DNA from 3 places in the Candidatus Caldatribacterium saccharofermentans genome. Region 2 is predicted to be linked to each of the others. Evidence: riboswitches for the same ligand, from Rfam matches in the RefSeq annotation. Region 2 holds a riboswitch; each other region holds the start of a gene.
The links. Region 2 has a riboswitch for cobalamin ahead of ACPT9Q_RS00875 (hypothetical protein). Riboswitches for the same ligand answer to the same signal wherever they lie in the genome.

Region 1 (7,850 bases), 800 kb from region 2:
CCACTTCAAGGCCATTTTTTCCCATGGCGTACCGTAAAGCCCTGAGGGACCCGTCTTCTGAGGGAATTGCAACTACCTTCGGGCCTTCCGTTCCCACCTCCACATCTACGACGGTTTCCTCACCCCGGAGAGGGACAACAGGTAGGAAATGGAAACGGTACCTTACTTCTTTCGAGGACAGATGGTGGACGGCAAGGTACAGGTATTCGGCATCTTTTGCCATAGCAAGGAAGGAAGGCAAGGAGGCCTTCCGGAACCCATTTTGCCGTATTCGTACTTCTGGCGAGGAGAAGGTAATGTTCGGTCCATCCCAGTCATCCCATTGTCCATCAACCGTAATTCCTTCAAAAAGGGTGGGAATCCTGGCTTTGCGGGCCTCAACGAAAAGTTCATTGGCCCGGACAAAGCTCAAAGGATATCCTCCCACAGACTGGGAACGGTATTTTCGAACTGCCCGCATTTTGGCAAAAACGGTGTCCTTCCCCAGGAAGTAGTACCGCCACTGGATGGTGGGCACAAGGAGTTCCCTGGGGGGGATGAGTTTCACTCCCGGTCCGGTCAGGCTCCCATGGGGCCAGAAGTTCCAGTGAACGAGGTACCAGAACACCCGGGTATTCTCGAAAAAGGGGTCCTCATAGCGGAGGCGTTCCAGCGCATACATGGTGAAGTTGTATACTGCCCGGTGGTCAGGATGGGTATCAAAGGGGGATGCAGTGAGAACGAGAGTGGGCCGCACCATACGGAGGATTTCCTCAAGATCAGCAACCACGCTCTTGCCGCAGTACGGGCTCTCCGGCCTGAAGCTTGTATCCGGGGTAAACTCTCTCCGGGTCAGGCGGGAAAAGTAGGGAATGTCCGGTAACCAGTGCTCATACCAGAGGAGCTCCAGACCCCGGTCGGGATACCCGAGGAAAAACACATGGTCTTTCGGGACCCCCAGAACCTCAAGGGCCTCTAAAGTTTCTCTCTGCCGACGGTCTCCAAGAAGGGGGGCTCGGCTCGGTCGACTCACGAGAAACCTGAAGGCTTCACCATTCGTCACCACAACCACATAGACCCTGGCCCCCTGTTTCACTGCATCGTATATGAACCCTCCTGCTCCAAAGACCTCATCGTCACAGTGGGGAGCCACGACAAGAAGAACATCCCCGGCCGTACACGAAAGGGAGCTACTGTTTGCAGGGCTCAGATGAGCAAAAAAAGGGATAGAAGAGCGAACCTGAGCAAAAAGCAAAAATCCCGAAAGAACCGCAACAACGACAACGAGAATGGCAAACTTCAGATGCCCTTTTGTCATCCTCATTCAGGAGCCTGTTTCATTCTCGTCGTGAAACTTCGAACAATCTTTCGAAAGGTTGGGAAAACCGCGTCAAAGGTTTCTCTCGACGTCCAGCAAATAATCCGGTAAAACCCCTCATTCCTGGAGAAGAGGTAGAGAATTCCCTGCATTTCCCTTCCCCATTCGGGGAAGGAATACACGTACCAGTAGGCGGGGACGTGGTCGATCTCGGTCCTCCCCTCACCGAGAATCTGCACACCCGGGTACAGGAGAATATCGCTGCGCACCCGTTCCTTGAAGGCGTCAAAAGAAGTGTAATACCGGTACTCCAGGGTCACCCACACCCATGCCTCCCCAGAACGAGCCGAAAGCATGAGGGTGGGATCAAAAGATTCCGGAGGATTTTCGACTTCCCACCCCTCAGGAAAAGCTATGGCAAAGCCGGCAAGAGGAGAAACGTAAGACACGAATTCCTCAGCTGAAGCCGAAAAGGAACAGCACACCACCGCACAAAGCGCAAGAACAAGAACGCGCACCATCTTTTCTAACCCCCTTTTCTCAATTATACCTGAAGTAAACCTCTGGCGAACCCCAGAACACCGAAAAACTCCACACTGGGGCAATGTTGACGCGGAGAGTATAATGGAGGGAGAACAATACCCAGGGGTGAAGGCACCATGCGCGATGTGGTCGTGGCCGGATTTTTGGCTTTGAAGGACTACGTGGCCACGCACGTTCTCACCTGTCTTGTGCCTGCCTTTCTCCTTGCAGGGGGCATCGTCAGCTTCATCAACCGGGAAGTTATCCTCGAATACCTCGGCGAGAAACGGTCGAAACTTTCCTCGTTCTCCCTGGCCAGCATAGCAAGCTTCTTTGTTGCCGCCTGTTCCTGCACGGTGATTCCTGTTGCCAGTGGTCTCTATTTTGGCGGTGCGACTGTTGGTGTTGCCTTCATCATCCTCTGGGTGGCCCCAGCCACCAATGTCCTTGCCCTCACCTACACTGGAAGCCTCCTTGGAGCCTCTATGGCCTTCGCCCGGGTGGTCGCGGCGATCATCATGGCTTTTCTTGTCGGCAGCATCATGAGCCTCGCTTTCCAGAGAGAGCACACAGTACCCGTGTCTTCCGAAGGAGGTAGTAGTCAGCCAAAAGGTGCGATTCTTGAGAGGCGAAGCGCCTTTCTCCTCTTCCTCGTTCTCCTTTCCCTTCTCCTCCCCAATTACCTCATTCGGAGCGGACCCTACCTCCACAAGGTCATCCTCTGGGCGGCACTGACTGCGATCTTCGCCACGTACGCAAAGCTTGCCTTTCCCCCGAAAGCCATACAGGAATGGCTTCGGGAAACCTTCTGGTTTGTGCGGCTCATCTTTCCCCTGCTTCTTCTTGGTGTTTTCGTGGTCGGCGTTATCGGAAAGCTCCTCCCTGAGACCTGGATTCGTACCTGGCTTGGGGGGAACAGCATCCGGTCCTCCTTCCTTGCCACGCTCATCGGTGCTGTAAGTTACTTCGCCACGCTCACCGAAGCGCCTTTCGTGAGCACCCTTATGAAACTCGGCATGGGCAAGGGACCAGCGCTGGCTCTCCTCCTCACTGGACCCGGCCTGAGCCTCCCCAACTGGCTGGCCATCGCCCGGGTCTTCGGGGGAAAGAAAGCTCTGGTGTACGTTGCGACCATTGTCCTCCTCGGTACAGTGGTCGGCTGGTTTTTCGGGAATTTCATTTTCGCTCCCTGAGGAGGTGGATACCCGTGAACATTGCCGTTTTCGGCATGGGATGCCCGAAGTGCAAGGCAACTGAACACAACGTCCGAGAAGCGTGCAGGGCCCTGGGGATTGATGCAGAGGTGACTCACGTTGCCGACCCCAGAGAGTTCGCTAAAATGGGAGTCCGCATGACCCCTGCCGTGGTCGTTGACGGAACGGTGCTCTTTTCCGGGAAAGTCCCAACCGTTGAGGAGCTCAAAGAAGCCCTTCAAAAACTCCGTTCGTGAGACCATGAAGAAAGCGTCATGCCCTGTATGCCACAGTGAGGGTCAGAACGTTCTGGCCCTCACTGTGAAGCACCTGGTGAGGGAGGCCCTGAGGGACACCGTACACGAAACGACGACTTACCACCTTTGCCTCAATCCACATTGCCCGGTGGTCTACTTTGATGCCTCTGGGAAGACCCTGAAGAAAGAAGACCTCAAGATTCCCGTATGGTACAAGGACGGAGCTTTTCCGAAGTACATCTGTTACTGCAGTCGGGTCACGGAAGAGGAGATACGCTCTGCCATCCGCCAGGGAGCAAGAACCCTAGAAGACATCCAGAGGATGACCGGCGCCGGAAGTAAGGGGTTTTGTCTTACTGAGAATCCTTCAGGACGGTGCTGTCACGGAGAAATCGCAAAAATCCTTGAGAAAGCTTGCAGGGTATCGCCACAGAGCCAGTAGTAACCCTTGAAAGATTCCCCTTCAGAATCTATAATGTTGCAAAAAGTGAATACCGTCCGTTGAGGGTGCCTTAAGGCTTAAAAGGGAAAGCGGTGAAAATCCGCTGCAGCCCCCGCTACTGTATACGGCGACGAATCCCAACCACTGGGGAACACCTGGGAAGGTGGGAGGAGGATGACCCGTGAGCCAGGAGACCTGCCCTCAACGATGCTAACCCTTCGGAGGGAAGGGCAATGGCAAAGATACTGCCCCTCTTTCTGGAGGGGCATTTTTGTTCCTCAAAGGAGGTGGACCCTGTGCGTGTTCTTCTCGTGGCTCTCTTTAGTGCAGCAGGTTTTCTCTTTTGCACTTCCCCCGTGTACGCCATGCACATCTCAGAGGGATTCCTGCCACCCCTGTGGTGCGGGGTGTACTTCGCCCTGAGTGCTCCCCTGGTCTTTCTGGGGTTTCTGCAGGTGCGAAGGATGCAGGATCCCCACACCAGAATGTTCCTTGCCCTGGCCGGAGCGTACATTTTCCTCCTCTCTGCCCTGAAACTGCCCTCGGTCACCGGTTCCTGTTCCCACCCCACAGGGACAGGACTCTCAAGCATTCTCTTCGGTCCTGTGGTCACCGCTTTTCTCTCGTCTCTTGTCCTCCTCTTCCAGGCGCTCCTTTTAGCCCATGGGGGCATCACCACCCTGGGAGCCAACATCCTCTCCATGGGCATTGCGGGACCCCTCACAGGATTCCTGGTGTTCCAGCTCCTGCGAAGATACCGTTTGACTGTGGCCGTCTTCTTTGCCGCCTTCACAGCTGACCTTGCCACCTACGTGGTTACCTCTTTTCAGCTTGCCCTGGCTTTTCCGGGACGGTCTTTCCTCCTCTCCTTCGCCAGGTTCATGGCCCTTTTTGCCGTCACCCAGGTCCCCCTGGCCGTCATGGAGGGGCTTTTGACCGTGGCGCTTTTTGAATACCTCCGGGCCCGAATGGGCGCTGAACTTACCCGTCTGGGGGTGAGGATAGCATGAAGGGGAAGATTCTCCTGCTTTTCCTCTGCTGCGTGGTGCTCTTTTTCGTTTCTCTCCGCCTTGGACAGCACCAGGGAGATCTTGCAGGAGCCGATGAAGAAGCCCAGGCACTCATTCAGGAAATCGCCCCGGATTTCAGCCCCTGGTTCTCCCCCCTCTGGGAACCACCCTCAGGGGAAATCGAAACCCTGATTTTTGCCCTGCAGGCAGCTACAGGAGGGCTCATCATCGGGTACATCCTCGGGAAGCGAAGCACGCACTGATGTTCCGGCACGTTGTGATGTTCGCCTGTGAAAGTCGGGGGCGCACCATGCACCCGGGGGAGAAAATGCTCGTCGTGTTTTTCCCCATCGTCCTTTTGGGATTCTCAAGAAGTGGTGCGCTCCTTGCCGCAAACATTGGGCTTTTCCTTTCCCTCCACCTCTTCTTCCGAACACCCTGGCGGTGGGTCCTGCGCTCCACACTCACCCTCCTGGGCTTTGTCGGTAGTTCCAGTTTTGTCCTTCTTCTTGAATACCCCCTGGATTTCGTCCTCCTTGTGGTCCTCCGCGCCGCTTTCTCGGCTTTCGCCCTGACCTTCTTTCTCTTCACCACTCCCCCGGGGGATATCTTCCTCTTTCTCTCACGCTTCCGGACACTTCGGGAGTTCTGTACCATCGCCCAGGGCATGGAACACTTCATCCTTGTCCTTGAAGAGGAATACCACCGTCTCGTGGTGACCATAGGTCTTCGGGGAGGATTCCGGACCTGGCGCCTTGCCATCCGAAACAGCGGAAAGATTGGAGCACTCCTTTTCAAGAATGCCCTCACCCACTACGAGAGGACGAAAGAAGCTCTTGACTCACGCCTCTTCCCCGGCTTCATCCCCTCCTGGGAGAAGCCATACACGTTCTCAGGGAGGCGCCTTGCCGTCATCCTGGCGTACATTGCCGGTCTGGGCTGCGCTGTAGCCTTCCTTTCATGACCTCAGATAACGTCTTCCGGGTCGAAAACCCCACCCAGAAAGAGGAGCGCTCCCGTCCTGTCATCCCGTATGGCGAAAAAGAAAGGGCGGTTGACCACCATGGTGAAGGTCTCCCCCATTCCCCTCGACACCACCACGGCCGAGGCCGCTGAAGCCTCGGTGCCTTCTTCGTGCACTTCCACAAAAGCCCGGTGCACGACGCTACTTATGTAGGCCTCACCCTCAAGGAGGTTGCAGAAATCCGCCCCGGGCACCAGCGCAGGGCCCATCCCCAGGCGTTTCAGCACATCCCGGAGCTCCTTCGCACCATACGCGAGACGGAACCTGGGCAGGCTCACCGTCCCCTCCCGCTCCCGAAACCCCCTTACCAGAGCCTCCCAGCGTTCCCAGCTCAGGGAACGGATGAAATCCTCAAGGTCTACACCGGGGTCGGGAAGGAAGAGGTACATGCCGAACCGTCCTTCTTTTCCGTAGGGGATGGCCACCGCCTGGAAATCCTCTCCCTTAAGGTACCGATAGACCCCCGACCGGGTCATGAACAGACAGGTTTTCGTTCCTCCCTCGGGAAGGAAAAATGGACCGGGCCTCGTTTCACCCCTGTCGAAAGCCACCGTCCAGGCGCCTCGGAAAAACACTGCACTCGTGACGATCACAAGAGTTTCCGGGTCGATACGCTCGAGAATCTGCTCGATTGTTCCTTTAGTGTGCTCTCGAACCCAGCCGTTCACTGCCTCAAGGGCTCCGGGATGGGCGACGTCGAGCACCCTCACCTCGGCACCGTATCCCTCCCTGCCTGCGGAGAGGAACTCCTCCCTGACCGGCAAACCCTGCCTGACCCAGAGGGCGCAGGCTTTGTGAAGCAATACCCCGGGGTCTTCCTCGTGAAGGCTTCCAAGAAGCGCCGCATGGCCCTCCTGGACTTCCCGAAGCCCAAGACCCTCAAGGCCAAGCGCCAGGGCTATGGATTTCTGGGTTTCCCCACAGGCTCCGGCACAGGTTACGGCCAGAGGCAGAAAAAGGCCAAAAGGCGAGAGGGCGACGTTCCCCGTCTCTTCATCAAGGAGCCTCGAAAACAGACGGAACCCAAAATCCCCCTGGGCAGCAACCACCCGCGCCTGAAGATCCGGGTCATCCCCCGCAAGGGGCAGAATGCCCAGCTGCCCGTCGTTCTCGTTGTAGAAAAACAGGGCACTCTTCTCGTACCGACTGAGCATGAGGAATCCGGGGGTGTAGTGTTTCAGAGAAAAGCGCTGGGGGTTCGGTTCAAACTCCGGGTGAGCCCATCCCCCCACTTCGTGCTGCCAGCAGGTGCCGTCAAAGGAGAAGTGAGAGACCTCCACCGGAACACCTTCTGAGGCCAGAACCTCGACCTCCGGCCCTCCCAGCCCCCGCAGGATGCCAAGACCCGGGATGCGTTCCTCCTGAAGGAGACGGGAACCGGAGAAGGTCACAGCCCCAAGGTAGCCGTCGTTCTCGTTCCCCACAATGAGCCCGAGCCGCCCATACCGGGCCACGAGGAAGAAGAACATCCCGTAGTGGGGGATGCGGTACCGTTTGGGATTCTCCTGAAACTCAGGACGGGCATAGCCGGCAACCTCGTCGTGGAGGTATGCTCCTTCCGCCCAGAGGCCCACCTCCACCGGTCCACCCAGAGAGCGAACCTCAAACTCCTCCCCTACCCTCGTCACCCGGGCAAGACCATCCACCTCAAGCTCGGTGAAAGGACCTCCCTGGAAAACCCGGTACATCAGGTACCCGTCGTTCTCCCGCAGGAAGACGAGGTACACCTTCTCATAGCGGGCAAGAAGGAGCACGCAGGTCCGGTAGTGGGGTAAAGGGAAATACTGGGGGTTAGCCTGGAATTCCGGGCGGGCCCATCCTCCCACCTCGGTGTGGAAATACAGCTGCTTCTCCTCTTCCCACCCGGCGATGAAAGTGTTCCCCCGGACCTCCACCCCCTGCGAAGGTCTTTCGGGAGTGGCACTCCCTGCAAGGATGAGGTACGAAACCTCAACCGGCTGTGCAGGATTTCGGGCCTGCACCTCAAGGACGTAATCTGTGGCCCAGAAGAGGCGGTGGTCGGGGTTTGGCACGGCTACAAGGCGCACGAACTCGGGGTCATCGATGAGCACAATGTGCTCCCAGGGCAGGGCGAAGACCCCTCC
Region 2 (7,850 bases):
CGACACCAATGGCCATGGGAGCACTCTGCTCCACAAGGAGGATAGTAACGCCATTTTCCCGGATACGCCGAATCAGGGCATAGAGCTCTCGAACCACAAGGGGGGCAAGACCGAGCGAAGGTTCGTCAAGGAGCATGAGCCTGGGGCGGGACATGAGGCCCCGACCGATGGCCAGCATCTGCTGTTCACCCCCGGAGAGCGTCCCGGCAACCTGGTTCTCCCGTTCCTTCAGACGGGGGAAAAGGCGGTACACCTCCTCAAGATCCTGGAGAATTCCCTCCTGGTCTCTCCGGTGGTACGCTCCAAGGAGAAGGTTTTCCCGCACCGTGAGGCGGTTGAAAATTCCCCGACCCTCAGGCACGAGAGCAATACCCAGACGGACCCGCTGAGGCGCAGGAAGGAAGGTGATGTCCTTTCCGTCGTAGAAAATGCGACCCCGTACCGGCCGCAGAACCCCCATAATGGTCTTCAAGGTCGTTGTCTTACCAGCACCGTTGGCTCCAAGAAGGGCCACAATCTGCCCCCTCTCCACTTCAAACTCAAGCTCCTGGATCGCAGGAATGACGCCGTACTTCACCGTAATCTTTTCAACCTTAAGCAACGAGATCACCTGTCCCCAGATATGCCTCGATGACTTTTGGATTCTGGCGGATTTCTTCAGGGGTTCCAACCGCAATAACCGAGCCGTAGTCGAGAACCTGGATAACTTCGGCCAGTCCCATAACGAAGGACATCCGGTGTTCTACAATGATCATGGTGAGGTGGAAATCCCTCTGAAGTTCTGCAACCAGACGGGCCAGGTCATCGGCCTCTTTCGTGTTCATCCCTGCAGAGGGTTCATCAAGAAGGACAAGCTCTGGCCCGGTCATCAGTGCCCGGGCAATGTCGAGTTTCCGCTGCAAACCGTAGGGGAGATTCGCAGCGATTTCCTTCCGGAACTCGTACATGCCAAAGCGCTCAAGCATCTCGCAGGCTTTCCGCTCTATAGCTTTCTCCTCGCGAAAGAACGAGGGGGCGCAGAAAAGTGTAGGGAAGAACCCACAGCGGGCATGCACGTGGGCGGCAACTTTCAGATTCTCCTCCACACTAAGGGAGGGAAAAAGGCGCAGGTTCTGGAAGGTCCTGGTCAACCCCAGGGCAGTGATTTCGTCAGGGCGAAGGTGAGTAATATCCCGTCCCTTGAACACAATCCTCCCCCGGGAAGGCTTCAAAACCCCGCTGATGAGATTGAACACCGTGGTTTTCCCCGCCCCGTTCGGCCCAATGAGCCCATAAATTGCCCCACGGGGAAGCTCAAGGTTATACCCACTTACGGCCATCAGGCCACCGAAATTCTTCCACAGGTCTTCAACCTTCAGAATGTACTCACCCATCGTCGAAAGTAGCCGGGGAGGGGCAGCACCCCTCCCCGTCCTCCTTCACTTGGCGATTTTGGGGTCGGGTAGGTACTCAGGAGCTATTTGTTTGACGGTCACGAACTTACCGTCCTTCACCTCAATCACGGCCACGGACTTGTTCGGTACCTGGCTCCCAGCCTCATAGGAAATGGTTCCCGAAACACCCTGGAAGTCCTTGATCTGGGCGAGACCCTCGGGAATCTTCTTGGGGTCATCGGTGCCGACAATTTCGATGGCCTTGGCAAGGAGCTTCATGGCGTCGTACCCAAGGGCGGCAAAGGCGTTCTCGGGAGGATTCCCGAACATGGCCTGGTAATCACTCTTGAACTTCTGTATGATGGGGCTTGGGTCCTCTAAAGACATGTGGGTTGCGAATACCACACCTTCGGCAGCTGCACCACCCGTCTGCACAAGAAGCGGCGTGTCAAAACCGTCTTCACCGAAGATGGGGATGGTAACACCGCCATCCCGGATTTGCTTCACAATGACACCACAGTTGTCGGGGATGGCGCCCACGTACACAAAGTCCACCCTGCCCTGGTCCTGGTACTCCTTGAGACGGGCCACCATGCTGGAGAAATCGGTCCAGGTGATTTCGAAGTAGTCCTCGTAGACTACTTCACCCCCGTAGTGCTTCAGTGCATCGGCAAAATAGGCACAGACGGCAACGCTGAAGTCCACCGCCGTGTCTACCCAGATGGCTCCCCGCTTGAGCCCCAGATCCTTCACCGCGTACTCGGCAATGGCCGCCGCCTGGGCATTGTCACCAAAGCAGGCCAGCCAGGCACCGGTGCGCTCCGGAATGCGGGGATGAGTGGCTCCCGGGGTGATGAAAGGCACGCCGTATTCCCGTGCCAGAGGTGCGGCAATGTTCACCCAGTGGGTGTCGCAGTACCCAATGAGTGCCGAAACCTTTTCGTTTTCAATCAGGCGGATGACTGCAGCAACGGTTTCACCTTCATCGGCCTTGGTGTCGACAACCTTGAGTTCAATCGGCCGTCCCAGAACCCCTCCCGCTTTGTTGATTTCTTCAGCCGCAAGCTTCACCCCGTTGAGTGCCGGCGTGTCAATGGACGCCCACGGACCTGTGAGACCCATGACGACCCCAACCTTGATGGGTTCAGCAGCAAAAGCAGAGCAAGCAAAAGCAAGAACCAGAACCAGCACACCGAGAATCACCAACCGTCTCATCGAACCACCTCCTTAAGGGTTTGACTATGTTATACCCTTTTGATCACTACATCGTCAACTCTTCGAAGGAAAAACGTGCGGCTCTTTCATTTCCTCCCGGAAGTACCCAAAGGTGAGCCTTCCCCCACACTCCCCAAAACCAATCTCTCCAGTCTTCCGCACCGCAATGGCCCCACAGACAACACCGAATCGTCGCGCAAGCTCCATCCCCCGGTTGACGGCCTCCTGAGCAGACATTTCCTCCATCCACTCGGCGATTTTGCGGGCAAGGCCAAGCTTCATGATACCTTCTCCTTCTCCGGTCATGGAAACTCCACCCCACTCCCAGGCGAAGGTTCCGCAACCAATAATCGGGGAATCCCCTACCCTTCCCGGAAGCTGCATTTCCACTCCTCCGGTTGAAGTTCCCGCCGCAATCCGCCCAGAACAGTCAAGGGCCACCGCCCCTACCGTTCCGAGGTGGAGTCTTCGGAGTTTCTCCCGGGCTCTCTTCAGGTAGTAATGGTAAATGGAGTCCTTTTCCTGCGATGCCTTCGCGATGGACTTCTCAAGGGTCCTTATGGTGAGCTCCGCCACCGGGTTGTATTCCTCAAAGCCCAGAAGACGGGCAAAAAGGTTTGCCCCCTCACCCACAAGGAGCACATGGCGAGTCCTCTCCATAACAGCCCGGGCCACAGAGATAGGATGCCGAACGTTTTTTATTGCCGCAACCCCACCGCAGGAGAGGTCGTCCTTCATGATACTTGCAGACATCTCAACCTCTCCCAGGAGATTGGGGAAGGCCCCTGTTCCTGCGTTGAGGCGAGGGTCATCCTCGAGGACCTTCACTGCCTCTTCCACAGCGTCAACCGCCTCCTGACTCTGCAGGGTTTCCATTCCCAAGATACAGGCCCGGTACAGGGGCTCGAAAACATCGGGAATTTCTTCAACGCAAATGCCGCCATGGACAACAATAACCACTGCGCTCACCCCTAACAGAGAGTCTTCCTATTATACCTCAAGCGTCTGACAGAGCGGCAAGAACTCCGGTTATTTCTCTTTCTCCAGTTCCTCAATCCGCCGTTCAATCCAGGCAAGGCGTCGGCGCAAGAACTCTGCCTCTTCCCGAAGGAGTTCGAGCTCCTCCTCCTGAGTAAGGCACGAGAAGCAGGGGCCAAAACCCGGGAAGAAGAAGTGACCACCAAAGCAGAAGCATCCTGTATCACCAAAAACGTACCGCCGCATCCCGCAAACCCTCCTCAAAGGAGCATGTTCAGAAGACTTCCCACAATGAAGGCAAAAGAAAGCATAATGGCAACGGCCTCAAAAAGCCGTTTCCACCCGAATTCCCGGAGCACCACCACAAAGGCAGCCACACAGGGGAAGAAAAGGGAAATCACGACACTGGCAATGACCAGCTGTTTGACTGAAAGACCCAGAGGCAAAAGAAGCCCCATAGCCATGTACTTTCGTAAAACCCCCAGGGCGATGACGAGAATCGCCTCAGGAGGAAGTCCCAGCATTCGGGAAAGCCAGGGACTCACAAACCGGGCAAGAGCAGGGAAGGCGTTCGTGAGGTACAGGAGATTCACGATGAACGTCCCCAGAAACACAATGGGTAAAGCATCGCGCAGGAAACCCCGGAGACGAACCCAGAGCTTGGAGAGCACCGCTTTCAGGAAGGGCAGGCGGTAGGGGGGAATCTCGCAGACGAGCGGAGGGCGAAACCCCGGCACCAGGTACTTTAAAAGCAGTGCAAGGGAAACCACCACAGCAAAAAGTGTCCCGTAAACAACAAGAACTGGAGCAACGCCATGGGGTGCAAGGGCACCCACGATGAGTGCCTGCTGGGCCGAGCAGGGAATGCCAATGGCAACGAGCACCGTCACCACAAAGCGTTCCTTTTCACTCTCCAGAACCCGTGTGGCCATGATACCGGGAACATTGCACCCCAACCCAAGGAGCATGGGAACAACAGAATATCCGTGGAGTCCCAGGCGGTGCAGGAACCCATCGAGCAACACCGCAAGACGGGGCAGGTACCCCACGTCTTCAAGAAGACCCAGAACAAAGTAGAAGGCCAGAACATAAGGGAGAACAGCTCCCAAAGACACGTAAACCCCTGTGGAGAGAAGACCAAGAGACAGCTCAAAGTCAATGTGGCCGTCCACAGGCTTTCCGATAAGTATCTCATACCAGAGGGGATACCGGGAAAGCACGACCCCAAGACGCTCAAGAAGAGGGAGGTAGTACTGCTCAAAGAGCGGGTCAAGGAGGTGGATGAGACCTTCACCGATGAAGCGAACGGAAAAGAACATCCCCAAAAGGACCACAAAGCCAAAGAGCAATCCAGCTCCAGGAAGCAGGGTCACCCGCTGCAGCGTATCCCGCCAGGTGGGACGACGGTATGAAAACCGCTGCACTTCGCTGATAACCTTGCCGATTTCTTCCCAGCGCCGTGTGTGGTCAGGGGAAACAAAGTGAGGGATTCTTGCCTTTTGGAGGGCCGCAAGGAGGTTTTTGATGCCCTCCCCGGTGGTCGCAACAACCGGGACCACGGGAACTCCGAGGGTGCCCTCTAAGGCCTTGAGGTCGATGTCGATACCCTGCTTCTTTGCTTCATCCCACATATTGAGTGCCACAACCATAGGCTTCTGCCTTTCCGCAAGTTCAAAGGTGAGGTAGAGATTGCGTTCCAGGTTTCCCGCATCCACCACGTTGACGACAATGTCCGCTTCTTCCACAAGACGAGCGGCAATACGCTCGGCCTCAGCTATCCCTTCAAGGGAATACGTGCCCGGAGCATCGATGATTTCGTACAATTCTCCTCCGTGTTCCACGTAACTCCGCAAAAAGTCCACTGTTGTCCCCGGATAATTTGAGGAAAAAGCGTAGACACCGCTTATCTGGGTGAAAATAACGCTTTTCCCGACATTGGGGTTTCCCGCAAGGACGATTCGCCTTAGTGTTCTACCCGCACGAGAATCCTCTGGGCTATGCCTCTGCCCAGGGCGATCTCCTGCTGCCCCAGACGAATGACAACCGGTCCCTTGCCGATAATGGAGCTGACCTTTTCGATTCTCTTCCCGGGCACGACTCCGAGAACCCATAACCTCCTCACCATCCCTTCCCCACCATCAATCCGGACAATTTCTCCTTTTCCACCGGTTTCCATCTCCACCAGAGAACGGATGTCTTCCACAGTCTCAGCCCCCCTCGGATGTCACCGGCAACGCGGACACAAACCGTAGAAATAGATGTGATAGGAGTGAACGACAAATCCCTGTTTCTGCTCGAACTCCTTTCGCAGACGCTGCAAGAACTGCTCCTCTTCCTGGGTCATCCCCTCACAGTCCACAACCTGACCGCACTGGGTGCAGATCAGGTGGTGGTGGAACTGTGCCGTACGGCAAATCTCGTAGTGTTCCCTGCCATCGCCAAAGTTGACTTTTCGGAGAATCCCCATGCGCAGGAGAAGGTCAAGATTCCGGTACACCGTTGCTATGCCGACTTTCTTTTTCTTTGCCCTCAGATGCTCGTACACATCCTCGGCAGAGAGGTGCTGCCCTTTTTCCTCAAACACCTCAAGAATGGCCCGGCGCGAGGGTGTCGCTTTCTTGTTGAAGCGATGGAAAACATCTTTCCAGCTCTCCGGCAAGTCCTTCACCTCAATGAAAAATATTATCATTTTCCATTATAACAGACAATGTCAAGGACTCGCCTGCCGGACTCTACTCTGGTATAATTTTTCCCGTGCAGGTGCCCCTTGGGGCTGAAAAGGGAAGTGGGTGCAATTCCCACACGGTCGCGCCACTGTGATGGGGAGTCCCCTCCTCTATGCCACTGGGCAACCGGGAAGGCGGAGAGGACGATGAACCTCAGTCAGGAGACCTGCCTGCACAGAGAACTCTGTACTCGCGCTCGACGAGGAAGGAGTGGAAAGGTATGGATGTTCCCTCTCGGGGTAGCGAGTACCTCGGAGAGAGGGAAAAGTGAAAAAAGCGCTCCTTTTTGCCACCGGGGTCGATGAGCGCCTCCCCCTTGTCCTTCGGGAGCGCTACCTGGCCCTTCCGGAGAGGGAATTTCTGGGAATCCTCAGAGAAACCGGGTGTTCTGCCTTTGTCCTCCTTGAGACCTGCCAGCGACTTGAGGTGTACGGTACAGTAGAAGAAGAATCCTTCCGGAGAGAGGACCTCCTTCAGCGCCTTTTCCCCCTCCCTGGCCCTTACAGAACCTGTGTGTTTTACCTTGAGAACGCCGATGCTGTTCGGCGTCTCTTTCGAATTGCCGCAGGCCTTGAGTCGGCCCTCCGTGGTGAGGTGCATATCCTGGGGCAGCTGAAGCGAGCCTGGGAGAAGGCTCACCGGAACGGCCACACCAACAAACTCCTGAACGCCCTCTTTCAGGACGCCCTGCGAGTGGGGAAAAAAGTCCGGAGATCCCTCCGTAGAGAACAGGCGTTGAGGTCTTTCGGTTCCCTTGTCGCCGAGGTACTTGAAGAACTTCTGGGCTCCCTTGAGGGGAAAAGCGTCTGTATTCTCGGCTGGGGGACCCTGGGGCGCTCCGTCGCCGGGACACTCCTCTCCCGAAAAGCAGGAACAATCTTCGTCTTTTCGCGGCACCTCCACCACATTCCCCAGGAAAAGCCCTTCGTGGCGATTGCAGAGAAAAGCGTGCTCAAAGAAGTCCTCGCCCAATCCCACGCAGCGGTGTGCACTTCAGGCTCAGCTCGTCATCTCTTTGCCCCTGAAGACCTTGACGAAGCAGCCCTTCCTCAAGTGCTCGTTGACCTTGCTCTTCCCCGAGCTATCGACCCGGCGCTGGCTCAAGGAAAGAAGCTCCTGGACCTTGAGACCTTCCTCAATCTTGCCCGGGAACGAACCCTGCCCTTCGCTCAGGAGTCCGAACACCTCGAAGCATTGATCGCGGAAGAGGTCGAGCGCTTCCTGCGAAAATGGCGAGGCTTCCGGGCTGACCCCATCATCCGGAATATCGCCCGCTGCTTTGAGGAAACCTTTTTAGAAGCAGGAGGAGCAATCATTCAGACCTGCAACCGCGACGAACAGGAGCTACTACTCCTCAAGCACATGGAATGGGTGCGGAGGAAACTCTTCTGCAAAACGGCCGAACAGGTGCGACGGTTCTTTGAGGAGGAAAGATGAAGCAGGTCATTCGTGTCGGTACCCGTGGGAGTATACTGGCCCTCAAACAGACCGAAGAGGTTGTTGCCGCTTTGCAGAATATCCTTCCTTCTGCAGTTATCAAAGTGGTAACGATTCAAAC
Region 3 (7,850 bases), 1.1 Mb from region 2:
CCTGCTTCATCTGGGAGAAACGGTGGAGAGCCCTTCCCCGAAAGCGCGGGGGAAGAAGGTCAAGGTACGCCCTGTACCCCAGGATGACCTCCGCTTCCTCTAAAGCTTCAAGGGCTTCAAGGGTTATGGTGTTTGCCCCATCTCCTAAGCTGACAAGGAGCAGACTCCCCCTTCGGGACCACGGTTTCCTCCCTAAAGCCAGCGCAACCTCGGGGTACACGGTTTTAGGGGCAAGGAGCGTGTACCCCCGGGCAAGGAGCACCGGTTCAGCCACTCCCGGAAGGCCGAGGTGTTTTTCGGCGCAGGGTGAGGGCGAGGGGGCAGGGATATCTCGAAGAACGTCCTCGTCAACAAGAACGCTCTGCACCCCGAGTTTTTCGGCAAGGAGGGCAAGGTCTTCTGCTTTCCGGCTGATGCTCACGAGTTCTCCCAAAGAGGCGAGGGCAAAGCCCTGACTTTCGAGAAAGTCCCTGATGCAGGCGACCAGGCGTTCGGTGTTGCACGCCTTTCGAAAGCCAAGGCCCACGGCAAGGGTTTTCGGCCGGAGGAAGAGAGCAGAGGTCTCCGGAAAGAGCCGTTCACTCAGCACAAGGCAGGTTTGAGGTAGCGGCCCGGTGAGGGGCCTCGTGTCGTAGCCGGGAAAGGGCAAAAGGGGAAAAGGGTCGTCGACGAAGAGAGGGACCCGATCTCCGCGGGCGAGAAGACCAAGGATTGCCTTCTCGCACTCCCGGTCTCCCTCAAGGGCACACCCCAGGCGCTCGGCGAGTTCCCTGGGGGTGAAAACGCCAAAGGCTTCAGAAGCCGTAGTCAGCACCTCGCGGGCTTTCAGGAAACGGGCGAGGCGAAGGGCGAGAGCATTCACCCCCTTTTCATGTCCCCCGCAAAGGGGAATGACAAAGTCCCCGGAACCTGGAATGCAGAGGATTCCCGGGTCTTCCTTCTTGTCCTTGAGGAAGGGTGCTATGAGTCGGACAACAATACCAAGACTTCCGATACACACGAAAAGGTCAGTACGCTCCCAGAGTTTCTCGAAAGCTTCCCTTGGTGGACCACTCCAGAGGAAGGCCTTCTCCCCGAAGAAGTCCAGTATGGTCTTCTCAAGGAAGGAAGAGGCAACGCAGGGAACGATGACGACCGTCATGGGGTTTTCCTCCGATAAAGATACGACCGCTTGCCCTCGGCTTTCAGGAACTCCCCCACGAGGATAATGGTGCTTTCCCGACGGTGCAGGGCTTCTGAGAGACGCTCGAGTTCTCCCAGGGTTCCGGTGAGGATCTGTTCGTCAGGCCAGGTGGCGTGGTACACCAAAGCAGTGGGGGTTTCGGGAGGGTACGCCTCAAGGAGGGCTCTCTGGACTTCCCCGGTAAGGTGGGCGCTGAGGAGGATGGCCATGGAGGCACGGTGTTCGGCAAGAAGCGACAGTTTTTCCCTTTCAGGGACGGGGGTGGTTCCGGCGCAGCGGGTGACGATGAGAGTCTGGCTCACTCCGGGAACGGTGTACTCCCGGCAAAGACATGCCGCAGCGGCCGAGACCGAGGAGACCCCGGGGACAACGGTTACCGCAATCCCTCGCCGATTCAAAGCGGCGATTTGCTCGGTGAGGGCGCCGAAAATCGAGGGGTCTCCGGAGTGGAGGCGCACCACCATCTTCCCCTCCTGCACAAAGTGCTCGATACAGTCGACGATGTCCTCAAGGGAGAGATGGGAGCTGTCGATTTTCACCGCTTCTTCTCGAGCAAAGTCAAGGATTTTTGGGTTCACCAAAGACCCTGCATACACGATGCAGTCCGCCTCTTCAAGAAGCCTTTTCCCCCGAAGGGTAAGGAGTTCCGGGTCTCCCGGTCCGGCTCCGACAAAGTACACGGTCTTCATAGCTTTCTCCCCCAGACGATAAAGACGGTGTTCAGGGACTGGCCCTGCCGGCTTCCCCCCACAAAGCGGGTAATGCTCTGGGAGAGGACCCCAACATTCTCCCCACAGAGCGTGCCAAGGGTTGCTGTGGCCTCTTCCAGAGTCCTGAGCGTTACGGCGCTACAGATAATTCGGCCACCCGCCTCAAGGAGGGCGTAGCTCTTTTTGAGGATTTCCCGAAGGTTCCCTCCGCTTCCCCCAACGAAAACCCGCTCGTAGGGCCTTTCGGGAATGGCCGAGGGCGCGACACCTTCGTGGATTTCGACGTTGGTGACGAAGAAGCGCCTGAGGTTTTCCCTGAGGTACCCGAGGGCCCTGGGGTCCTTCTCTACAGCCACGACTTTTCCTCCGGGGATGCGGCGGGCCATCTCTACGGTCATGCCCCCGGCTCCTGCCCCAACTTCAAGGACGGTTACCTCTGGGGCGAGTTCTAGGATTCCCAGAAGGAGCATGCGGGTTTCCTTTTTCGTCAGCGGAACGGTACCCCGGAGGAATTCGTGGTCCTCAAGGAAGCGAATGCCTCGACGTTTTCCCGGGGGAACGAAGAGGAGGAAAAGGCCATCCTCCTCGGGAAGGGTTTTCCGGAGGCTTTCGGGGGTTCCCCGCCCAATCCATTCCCCCGGAAGCGATAGGTCTTTTCCTACGAAAACCTCCGTATGCGCTCGCAGAGCGCCGATGATTGCAAGAATCCTTAAAGTCTGGAGCCGTCGCCCCGCAAAGACCACCACGCCATCCCCCTGTTCCAGGGCAAAGACAAGGCGCGAGAGGTCTTGGGTCGCGTGGCAGTTCACGATGGCACAGTGATCCCAGGGGATACCCAGACGGGCGAGGAAGTACTGGAAGCTACTCACCCCGGGGATGATTTCTATGGACCAGGAAGCGGGAAGGTGCTTGGCCAGGCTAAAGAGCATCGGGTCTCCGGAGAGGAGTACCGTCACTTCGGCGAAATCCTCAAGAGCCTGGCCGATCAGTTCCCGCATGGTTTTTTCGTCTCCCCGAAGGGGGATGCCCACCTTGTGCGGGAAAAGGCTCAGAAGGTCCTCCCGCCCCATGATCACCCGGGCGCTCTCTATGGCCTCCTTCCCCCGGAGGGTGAGGAGTTCGGGGTTCCCTGGCCCCACACCGACGAGCACCACCCGTGGCATCTCATCCCCTCCCCAGGACCCCATACCGGAGGGAAAAAAGGATGCTCTCCACTTCGGTTTTCCCTCCCAGGCGAGTACGTACTCTCTGAGAAATCTCTTGCGCGAGGTAGGCGAAGAACTCCCGGTGTCGTTCCCAGGCCATGAGGTGTTCCAGGGCCTCTTCGGCTGTTTTGGCTTCCCACACTGCTTTCCAGAACCTCTCCGGTAAACCGAAGCGGACAAGGTGGGCAAAGAGGATTTCCCGCCGGGCATCGGCCACCTCGTGGTGGAGGTCGAAGATGCCTCCGGCCACCTTGACCATCTTCCCTATCTGGCCAAGGAGCACAACCCGGGAGATACCCTCCCTCTTGCAAACCTCAAGCGCAAATCCAAGGAAAGTTCCCACCTCAACCGTGGCTGCTTCAGGGAAACCGAGTTTCCGGGCCCAGGCTCTTCCATAGTTTCCGAAAACAAGGCAGACTCCTCCCCCAAGGAGGGCCCGCTGGCGAAGGTGCAGCCGGATGGTTTCCTGGAAGGCCTCACAGGAAATAGGACGGACAAGGCCCGTGGTGCCAAGGATTGAAAGACCTCCCACAATGCCAAGAAGGGGGTTACAGGTTTTCCGAGCAATCTCCTCACCCCGGGGGATGGTGATCTCCACCCACCCGCCAAGGCCTTCGGGGAGGATTTCCCGGAGGTTCTCGGTGATTTGCCGGCGAGGAGAAGGATTGATGGCCCATGCTCCCGGAGGAACGGGAAGTCCCGGCCGGGTGACCTTACCCACTCCAGTACCCCCGGTGATGAGGATATCTCCCCCGGGAAGCGGGGTGAAGCGAACCCTTATGAGGGCTTTTGCGGTGACGTCATGGACTTCGCCGCAGGGTTTCTCGGTTTCGGCCCAGCATGTCCTGCCCTGCTGAGTGGTGGCGACAGCCACCCTGGTCTTCCCTCCCTGAGGCAGGGTGACCTCCACCGCATCCTGGGATTCGCCAAGGAACCTCAGGGCAGCAGCTTTTGCACAGGCGGCGGCACAGGTTCCCGTTGTGGGAATGAGGACGCTTGGGTCAGGCATGGTTTCTCCTCCGCAGGAATTCCCGGAGTAAAGCATTCAGAGCGGCCGCTGCAATGGGGCTTCCTCCTCGGGGGCCACGGAGCACCAGGGCGGGAACGGGAAGACGCAGAAGCTCTTCCTTTACCTCTGCAGCACCCACGAATCCCACAGGACAGGCGAGCACCCAGTCGACCCGGTATCCTCTTGCGATCCACTCAAGGAGTCGCCCAAGTCCTGTGGGGGAGTTCCCGAAAACGAACCCCCGGATACCCTGCTCGCAGGCAAAATCCACCGAGGCCGCCGCCCGGGTGAGGCGGTGCTTTCTGGATCTTTGGTCACACGCTTTCGTGTGCACGAAGGTGACAAGCTGCACTCCGGATTTCTTGAGGAGCTTCTCGTTCACACCGCTTTGCACCATCGCTACATCACAGAAAATGGTGTACCCCGGGGTCAGGCTCTCGAAGAAACACTCAATAAACCCCTCTTTGAGCACAAGAAGTGGAAGGAGCGAGAAGTCGGCCGTGGCATGGACAATCCGCTCAAAGAGGAAGGTGTACGCTTCAGGCAGGGCGTAGGATGGAAGGATGCTCCGGATCATCCTGAGGCTCAGCCGCTCAATGTCCTGTCCCCGCATGGGTGAGGAGTTCCTCCACTCTCTCCCAGAGCATCCTCACGAAAGTTTCCTCCTGAAGGAGTCCCCGGGGGAGAACTTCCACCGTGAACCCTTCCTCTCTGAGTCTTTCTCTTAAGGAACCACGGCCTTCGGCGATATCTTTTTTGAAGTGGTGTCCAGTAAAGAACATGAGGGGCCAGAGGATGACCCTCTGTGCGATCTTTCTGAGCCTTGGGAGGAGCTCTGCAAGGTTCGGGCTTCCCTCAAGCACCACCACACCGCTTTGGGGGCCGAAAGCCCGGGTTACGAGCCTGTCGAATTCCCTGTAGGCACTTTCGCCCTCTCTGCTTCCGTGCCCTACAAAGACGATGGCTGTACCCCGGTCTTTGAGGTGCGGGGCCACAAGGGGGGTGAAGGCAGCGACCACCGCTTTTTGGTCCTCTGGTGTTCCAAGGAGCGCTCGTCCGAAGAGCATTTCCGCAAAGAGGGGGTTTCCCCGGATATCCCTGAGGGTTGTGAGAGCAGCGCAGAAGTTCAGGACTGCAGTGTACACCGCTCCAGGGACAATGAGAAGCGGCTGGACGACCACACGGGTGTACCCTGCGTCGTGGATCTGTCCGAAGGTGGTGAGGAGACCTTCCATCCCGTGGTGTCTTTGCACCGTGGGGGAAACAAAAGACGAGAAAACCCCGACGCCTCTCAGGACTTCCTGTGCCCGCTTCAGGAAGCCCTCAAAGTCCTCCAGGGGCTCCGGTTGCGTTGTGCCAAAAGCCGCAAAGAGTATGGCGGTCCTCATCGTCCTCAAAAAAGAAAAGCTCCGTTCTCTGTCCTCCGCAGAGAACGAGCACCGCTTCCCGGGCCGGTCTCCTGACTCGAAGGTCCAAGCCTACTCGACCCGCCTTCCCGGACTTTCCCCGGTGGCATCGTGGGCCTTTCGTCCCTTCTCACAGTGGCGGGACCGTGCCGGATTCGCACCGGCTTCCCGAACACCCAGGAAGGACCCTTTTTCCGTATTATACCATGGGCGTGGTACAATAAACCACAAAGTAGCCAGAGGAGGGATGGCGCATGCTCCAGACGATAACGCTTGAGACCACGGCGAAAGAAGAAGTCATCGACATCACGGATCAGGTGGCCCGGATTGTGGCGGAAGCCCAGGTCGAGGAAGCTGGAGTCTTCGTCTACGTCCCTCACGGCGATGCGGCGGTCAACATCCAGGCCGGAAAACCCAGGACCTCAGAGCCGCCGCTCAATGACCTCTTGAAGAAGGTCCTGGAGAGAGAAGAGTTTGAAAAGCCGGAAACCGGTGCGGCCTTTGTGGCTCCTACCGAGGTCCTCATCGCCCACCGGGGCAGGCTCCTTCTTGGGGAGGACCAGCGGATCTACTTCTACGAGTTCAATGGTCCAAAGAAGCGTTCGGTGTACGTCCTCGTCATTCCTTCTTCTGCTCGCTGGGGGAACTGAGTCACCTCGTTCCCCCGCCTCACTGGTCTTTGGGAAAGACCCCGGCGTGGGCTGCCCGGATGTCCTCCACCGAGAAGAAGGCCGAAGGACTGACGGCGCGAATGATGCTGAGGACTTTCCGGAGGTCCCTTCGCCGGACCACGGTGAAAATGAGTTTCACCGGTCCCCGGGTGCCCTGTCCGTTGAAAACCGTGACGCCGAATCCTTCGCGCTTTAGGGCAGAAAAGAGCCGCTCTCCGTCCTGCTGCAGGATCACTCGCACGATGACGTACCCTATGGCGAACCACTCTTCAATGTAGATACCCAGGAAGTTCCCCAGGGCAAATCCTGCGGCGTACCCCAGGAAGGCAAAAGGCGTCCTTGCATGGGTGATGAGCTGGCTCACCACTACAATCCAGATGAGGACCTCGAAGAACCCAAGGAGCGGGGCAAGGCTCCTCTTCCCGCGGGCGGTGAGGATGATGCGCAGGGTTCCCAGGCTCACATCGCCTACCCGGGAAGCGAAGACAAAAAGTGGCAGTATGACGTTCCCGTACCAGTCGAACCCCTCCATGATTCTCCCCTATTGTACCATGACGTTTCTGCACTCTGCTCAAGAAGGGTGCGAAAGATAGGAGCAAAGACCCTCTCCCGGTCAAAATCAGGGTTGAGGACAAAAAGCGTTCCTCCGTGACCCACGTTCGGGACCACAAAGAGGAAAGCGGTGTTGTTCTTCTCAAGGAGCTTCGCGAGGAGTTTCTCCGATTGCTCCCTGGGGGTGATTTCGTCTCTTTCTCCAACCACAAGAACATAGGAGATATGGGTGTGCTCCACCTGGAAAACCGGGGAGAGCTCCCTGAGGTTGTTCCTCCCCTCAAAGAGGTCGAAGAATACCCGGCGGATGAGGTTTTTGAAGGGGATATCGAGGGTTTCGTCATATGCGGGAAGGTCGTAGGGGCCACTCAGGAGGAATACCTGGGTGATGCTCCTCAGGACATCCTCCGGGAGCACGCCATGCTGCACGGTGGCCAGGGCTACAAGGTGCGCCCCAGCGGAGTGGCCGCAGAGGACAAACTTCTTTCGCCCCCCGTATTCCTCGATGTGGGTAAAAAGCCAGAGCAGTGCCTGGCGGATATCCCCGAGGATTCCCGAAAAGCGGACCTTCGGGTAAACCCGATAGTCCAGACTCACGAAGAGGTACCCCGCTTTGAGGACCTCCCGGGCGAAGTGGCTGTAGAGGACCTCGTCCTTTGAGCCTCCAATCCAGGTTCCTCCGTGGACGAAGACGAACACCGGAAGCTTTTCGTCGCTGCGAAGACGTAAAGGCACGAGGATATCGAGTGTCTGTCCCTTCTTTTTCCCATAAGGGATATCCTTGTAGACCAGGGCCTCGGCGTAGTCGGCAAGGATTGGAGGAGGCATGAAGAGGGGCTTTCCCGTCTCCGGTCTTTTCAGGCCAAAAAAGCGGGCGAATTCGTCCTTCATCCTTTCGTTTTCCCAAAAAGAAAAGGCAAACTGTTCTTGAAGCTTTCGGGAGAGGATTGAGGCAGCGTTCTCTAAGGAGATGTAGCTCAGAAGGAGGAAGAAGAGCACGAGAACCGTTGTACTCTGGAGCGCCGGGGTATGCCTTTTGCGGATCATGGCGAGGGAGCTCCGAAATCCCTTCGGGTCTTTGCGAAGGCTGTAGGGCTCACCACAACCTCAGTGG

Region 1: another riboswitch for cobalamin. It lies ahead of ACPT9Q_RS08150 (energy-coupling factor ABC transporter permease); the one in region 2 lies ahead of ACPT9Q_RS00875 (hypothetical protein).
Region 3: another riboswitch for cobalamin. It lies ahead of ACPT9Q_RS06610 (sirohydrochlorin cobaltochelatase); the one in region 2 lies ahead of ACPT9Q_RS00875 (hypothetical protein).

Annotation. Positions count from the first base shown of each region.
Region 1 covers NZ_CP187957.1:1,605,756-1,613,605, reverse strand. Annotated here, with positions in the region: gene ACPT9Q_RS08175 (PIG-L deacetylase family protein) at 1-1,303, opposite strand, end outside; gene ACPT9Q_RS08170 (PsbP-related protein) at 1,300-1,818, opposite strand; gene ACPT9Q_RS08165 (permease) at 1,957-3,012, shown strand; gene ACPT9Q_RS08160 (MTH895/ArsE family thioredoxin-like protein) at 3,027-3,269, shown strand; gene ACPT9Q_RS08155 ((2Fe-2S)-binding protein) at 3,274-3,711, shown strand; cobalamin riboswitch at 3,758-3,928, shown strand; gene ACPT9Q_RS08150 (energy-coupling factor ABC transporter permease) at 4,077-4,721, shown strand; gene ACPT9Q_RS08145 (energy-coupling factor ABC transporter substrate-binding protein) at 4,718-4,984, shown strand; gene ACPT9Q_RS08140 (energy-coupling factor transporter transmembrane component T family protein) at 4,984-5,685, shown strand; gene ACPT9Q_RS08135 (serpin family protein) at 5,688-7,850, opposite strand, start outside.
Region 2 covers NZ_CP187957.1:152,496-160,345, forward strand. Annotated here, with positions in the region: gene ACPT9Q_RS00835 (ATP-binding cassette domain-containing protein) at 1-601, opposite strand, end outside; gene ACPT9Q_RS00840 (ABC transporter ATP-binding protein) at 594-1,373, opposite strand; gene ACPT9Q_RS00845 (ABC transporter substrate-binding protein) at 1,419-2,588, opposite strand; gene ACPT9Q_RS00850 (isoaspartyl peptidase/L-asparaginase) at 2,643-3,557, opposite strand; gene ACPT9Q_RS00855 (hypothetical protein) at 3,618-3,812, opposite strand; gene ACPT9Q_RS00860 (FeoB small GTPase domain-containing protein) at 3,827-5,524, opposite strand; gene ACPT9Q_RS00865 (FeoA domain-containing protein) at 5,530-5,769, opposite strand; gene ACPT9Q_RS00870 (Fur family transcriptional regulator) at 5,791-6,234, opposite strand; cobalamin riboswitch at 6,308-6,480, shown strand; gene ACPT9Q_RS00875 (hypothetical protein) at 6,560-7,729, shown strand; gene hemC (hydroxymethylbilane synthase) at 7,726-7,850, shown strand, end outside.
Region 3 covers NZ_CP187957.1:1,299,047-1,306,896, forward strand. Annotated here, with positions in the region: gene ACPT9Q_RS06585 (cobalamin biosynthesis protein) at 1-1,141, opposite strand, end outside; gene cobM (precorrin-4 C(11)-methyltransferase) at 1,138-1,872, opposite strand; gene cbiT (precorrin-6Y C5,15-methyltransferase (decarboxylating) subunit CbiT) at 1,869-3,056, opposite strand; gene cbiD (cobalt-precorrin-5B (C(1))-methyltransferase CbiD) at 3,058-4,107, opposite strand; gene ACPT9Q_RS06605 (precorrin-8X methylmutase) at 4,100-4,720, opposite strand; gene ACPT9Q_RS06610 (sirohydrochlorin cobaltochelatase) at 4,701-5,495, opposite strand; cobalamin riboswitch at 5,540-5,708, opposite strand; gene ACPT9Q_RS06615 (YjbQ family protein) at 5,768-6,163, shown strand; gene ACPT9Q_RS06620 (DUF2179 domain-containing protein) at 6,183-6,716, opposite strand; gene ACPT9Q_RS06625 (alpha/beta hydrolase) at 6,653-7,783, opposite strand; gene pbpC (penicillin-binding protein 1C) at 7,780-7,850, opposite strand, start outside.